One region of the Sorangium sp. So ce296 genome, then DNA from elsewhere that is predicted to be linked to it. Evidence: predicted binding sites of a transcription regulator. Region 1 holds the regulator's gene; the other holds the start of a gene.
What was found. Region 1 encodes HrcA, which represses chaperone genes, less so after heat shock. Its sites were predicted from a motif close to GNTAGCACTCNCCNNNGGNGAGTGCTANC; they were not measured.
Positions count from the first base shown of each region.

Region 2: groES (co-chaperone GroES) is a predicted target of HrcA. The motif match lies at 847-875, and genes of this name have one in related genera.

Region 1 covers NZ_CP150325.1:6,293,735-6,296,128, forward strand. Annotated here, with positions in the region: gene WME98_RS23410 (extensin family protein) at 1-453, opposite strand, end outside; gene hrcA (heat-inducible transcriptional repressor HrcA) at 824-1,867, shown strand; gene WME98_RS23420 (RluA family pseudouridine synthase) at 1,860-2,394, opposite strand, start outside.
Region 2 covers NZ_CP150325.1:1,825,683-1,828,076, forward strand. Annotated here, with positions in the region: gene WME98_RS06920 (hypothetical protein) at 1-530, opposite strand, end outside; gene groES (co-chaperone GroES) at 984-1,274, shown strand; gene groL (chaperonin GroEL) at 1,308-2,394, shown strand, end outside.

The sequences.
Region 1 (2,394 bases):
GTGCCTCGTGGCCAGCTTGCCCTCGGGCCACACCTTCGACGGAGGGCGCCAGGCCGAGAACATCAGCACCTCGACGACGTCGTGCACGCGCAGGATCCGGCTGAAGTCCGAGAGCGCGAGCGCGAGGCGGCAGTCGAAGACGTCGTACGGGTTGTCCGCGCGCTGGTGAGCCGGCAGCGCCGTCCGGTAGAGGACCCCGCCCACCCCCTGCATCAGCCGCACCGGCGCGAGCACGCCCGGCGCGCGCGGCACCGGCTCGAACGCGATCTTCCGCCGCGCGAGCGCCGCGCGGCACTGCTCCGCGCTCATGGCCGCGTAGCGCGCCGACGGGCGCTTGGCCCAGTCCTGGTCGAACCGCACCTTCGGCTTGCCCTGCGCGCTCGGCGCGGCGGCGAGCGGGCCGAGCGCGAGGGCGAGGGCGGCGGCGGCAGCGGCGTGGCGTAAGGACGGCATCGTTGGCAGGGACGGCCTCCGGCGCGGCGTGGTGCCCGCTGGAGCTGAAGAAATGAAGAAGGAGGAAGGCCGGAGGGCCGGAGGGCCGGAGGGCCGGAGGGCCGGAGGGCCGGAGACGGAGCGCCGGAGGGCCAGCCACCGGCAGCGGCGATGCTGGACCCTCGGGCGCGGCGGTCGCGTCCATCCTACCGTGCCATTTGACCGGGCCGCGCGATCGCCTCAAAATAGGTCTCATGCGCATCCGTGGGCCCAGCGCCCGCACGCGCGTCTTGACGTATGGGAGCGAAGGTCCGGCCCGCATGGCTTCCCGGTCCGGGCGGTCCCTGGTCCAGGTAGCCACAGCGGCGCGCACCCGCCGCCTGCAGTCGACATGGGAGATGTTTCCAATCGCGCTCGAAAGATCCTTTTCGCCGCGGTCACCGAGTTCATCGCGACGGGCGACCCCGTAGGCAGCAGGACGCTCGCGCGCAAGTACGGGCTGGATCTCTCGGCTGCCTCGATCCGCAACGTGCTCGCCGACCTCGAGGAGGCCGGCTACCTCCACCAGCCGCACACCTCCGCGGGCCGGATCCCGACCGACCGCGCGCTCCGGTTGTTCATCGACGCGCTCGTGGAGATCCGGTCGCTCTCCCCCGAGCAGCAGGCCGAGCTCAGCGCCAGGTTCGCCGAGATCTACACCGTGGCGAGCGACCCGCTCCGCGAGACGGGGCGCTACCTGTCGGAGCTGTCGGGCGCCGCGGCGGTCGTCGCGGCGCCGCGGGCGGAGATCCGCGCCCTCGGCCAGCTGCGCTTCATCCCGACGAAGCCCGGGCAGCTGCTCGCGGTGCTCGTCTTCGCCGACGGCTCGGTCGAGAACCGCTTCATCTCGATCGACGAGGCGATCAACGAAGGGGAGCTCACCCGGATCCACAACCTGCTCGCCGACGTCATCGAGGGGCGCACGCTGGGCGAGATCCGGGATCTCTTCGCCCGCCGCCTCGCCGACGAGCGCCTCCAGATCGACGCGCTGAGGCGCCGCGCCTTCGAGCTCGGCAGCAAGGCGACGGCCGACGTGACGCGGCGGAGCGAGGTGGTCATCGAGGGGCAGAACCGCCTCATCGATCTGCCCGAGTACGCCGACGTCGACCGGCTCAGGAAGCTGATGAAGGCGCTCGAGGAGCGCGAGGAGCTCGTCGATCTGCTCGACCGCACGCTCGCCGCGGGCGCGGGCGAGGTCACCGTCTTCGTGGGCAGCGAGGCGGGCGACCTCGGCGGCGGCCAGCTCAGCCTCGTCGCCGCGCCGTACATGGAGAACGGGCGCGTCGCCGGCACCGTGGGCGTGCTCGGCCCGACGCGGATGGACTACGCGAAGGTGATGCCGCTCGTCGACGCGACCGCCGCGGCGATGAGCGAGGCGCGCGGCAAGGTCAGGTAGCGTCCTTCGGGCGCCGCTCGCGGAGCCGCTCGAGCACCTCGTCGAAGTCGGGGGGCGGCGGCGCCTGGAAGCGCATCGGCCGGCCGTCGGCGGGGTGGTCGAAGCCGAGCTCGACGGCGTGGAGCATCAGCCGCGGGGCGGGGATCTTCGGCCCGCGGTAGTCCCGCACGTAGACCGCCTCGCCGACGAGCGGGTGCCCGGCCTCGGCGAGGTGGATGCGGATCTGGTGCGTGCGCCCCGTCTCGAGGCGGCAGGCGACCAGCGTCGCGGCCGCGGCGCCGGCCCCCTCCTCGGGCCCGCGGAGCGCCTCGATCGGCTCGACGTGCGTCACCGCGAGCTGCCCCTCGCGCCGGCCGTCTCTGGCCGAGCCGCGCAGCCCGTCGCCCCGATCCTCGACGAGGTAGCTGCGGTACGTGCCGCGCGCGACGGCGCCGTGCGCGACCGCCAGGTACTGCCGGTGCATCGCGCGGACGCGGAGCTGCTGGGCGAGGTGCTTCTTCGCGGCGAGCGTCCGCGCGAAGACGAGC
Region 2 (2,394 bases), 4.5 Mb from region 1:
GTGCGGACCCAGCGCTCGTACAGCCGGAGCACCGAGCGCTCATCGCGAGCGCCGGACGCGAGCGTGCCGTCGGCCACATCGTTCAAGACGCTCACGAAGCGCTCGAACTTCTCGGCCATCTCCGCGAGGACGTCGGGGCCCTGGCCGCCGCGCGCGTTGAGGCGCAGCATCGCGGCGGCGTGGTGGTAGGCTGTCGACCCGACCCCGACCACGTAGCGTCGATCGATGCCCTTGAGCTCGATGTGGCCGCCGAAGAAGCCGACCACGTAGAGGACGCCGTCGCCGAGGTTGCGCAGCCGCCGGAAGCGCTCGGCGCCGGTGGCCTCCAGGGCGTCGCGCAGGAGAAAGGTCAGGGGCTGGTTGAAGGTGGACTCGGCGTGCTCGTCCGGGTGAGCGAAGGCACAAAGCAGACCGACCAGGTAACTCGACGCCGCCTCGGTCGCGGCGACGTTCCGAACTCGGAGCGCCTCGTCCACAACCTCCTGGAAGTAGCGGGTCATGCTCGGGGACACAGAGATCGCTTGGCTCACGGGGGCACCTCACTTGCGCGGGCACCCTGGATACCGACGTAACCCGGGCCACCACGCGCTCAGGTCAACCAGACACGTCCTGTCGGCCTCCCTCGGGCAGGAGACCGTGAGGGCGTCGCGTCACGGTGCAGCCGCAGTTCCGCCCTCATACGCTCACTTTAGCCGAGGGACCGGGCCAAGCCCAGCCGCACGCCCCGCACCTTCCCCTGCAATCTCCAGGACTTACAGCCACCCGGGCGCCTGGCTGCCAGCGCGCGAAATGCCGGGCAGACCCGCGCTTGACACCCTGGAGGGGGTGGCTATCTTCGGCGCGCCCGCTAGCACTCCCCTGAGGTGAGTGCTAGCAAAGTGCCCAGACTGCAATCGTATGGGACCTTGCGGCTGCTCAGGCAGGCCGTCTGGGTCCTGCCGTCTCGTGGGACGCGGCCGCTCGTCCCCGGAGGATTCGCAAAGATGAAGATTCGACCGCTCCAGGACCGCGTGATCGTTCAGCGCGTGAAGGAAGAAGAGAAGACCAAGGGGGGTCTCTACATCCCGGACACCGCGAAGGAGAAGCCGATCGAGGGCACGGTCATCGCCGTCGGCAACGGCAAGGTCGGCGAGGACGGTACCGTGCGGAAGCTCGACGTCAAGGAGGGCGATCGCGTCCTCTTCGGCAAGTACTCGGGCACCGAGGTGAAGATCGACGGCGAGGAGCACCTCATCCTCCGCGAGGACGACATCCTCGGCGTGATCGAGAAGTGACGCGGGCGATAGCAGGAACTTAGGAGAGACACCATGGCAGCCAAAGAAATCATCTACAACGAGTCCGCCCGCAGCATGATCCTCGCGGGCGTCAACGCCCTCGCCGACGCGGTCAAGGTCACGCTCGGCCCGAAGGGGCGCAACGTCGTCATCGAGAAGAGCTTCGGCTCGCCGACGGTCACCAAGGACGGCGTGACGGTCGCCAAGGAGATCGAGCTCGAGAACCGCTTCGAGAACATGGGCGCCCAGATGGTCCGCGAGGTCGCCTCGAAGACGAGCGACATCGCCGGCGACGGGACGACCACGGCCACGGTGCTCGCCCAGGCGATCTACCGCGAGGGCTCCAAGCTCGTCGCGGCCGGCCACAACCCGATGGAGATCAAGCGCGGCATCGACAAGGCGGTCGAGGCGATCGTCGGCCACCTCCACAGCTCGGCCAAGCAGACCAAGGACGCGAAGGAGATCGCGCAGGTCGGCACGATCAGCGCGAACGGCGACGAGACGATCGGCAAGCTCCTCGCCGACGCCATGGAGAAGGTCGGCAAGGAGGGCGTGATCACGGTCGAGGAGGCCAAGAGCGCCGACACGACGCTCGACGTGGTCGAGGGCATGCAGTTCGACCGCGGCTACCTCTCGCCGTACTTCGTCACCGACCCCGAGGCGATGAAGGCGAACCTCGAGGACTGCTACATCCTCATCTCGGAGAAGAAGATCTCCAACATGAAGGACCTGCTCCCCGTGCTCGAGGCGATCGCCAAGAGCCAGAAGCAGCTCCTCATCATCGCCGAGGACGTCGAGGGCGAGGCGCTCGCGACCCTCGTCGTGAACAAGCTCCGCGGCACGCTGCACTGCGCGGCCGTGAAGGCGCCTGGCTTCGGCGATCGCCGCAAGGAGATGCTGAAGGACATCGCCGTCCTGACGGACGGCCAGGTGATCGCGGAGGAGCTCGGCCTCAAGCTCGAGAACGTCACGATCAGCGATCTCGGCCGTGCCAAGACGGTCATCATCGACAAGGACAACACCACGATCGTCGGCGGCCAGGGCAAGAAGGACAAGATCAAGGCCCGGCAGCAGGAGATCCGCGCCCAGATCGAGAACACGACGAGCGACTACGACCGCG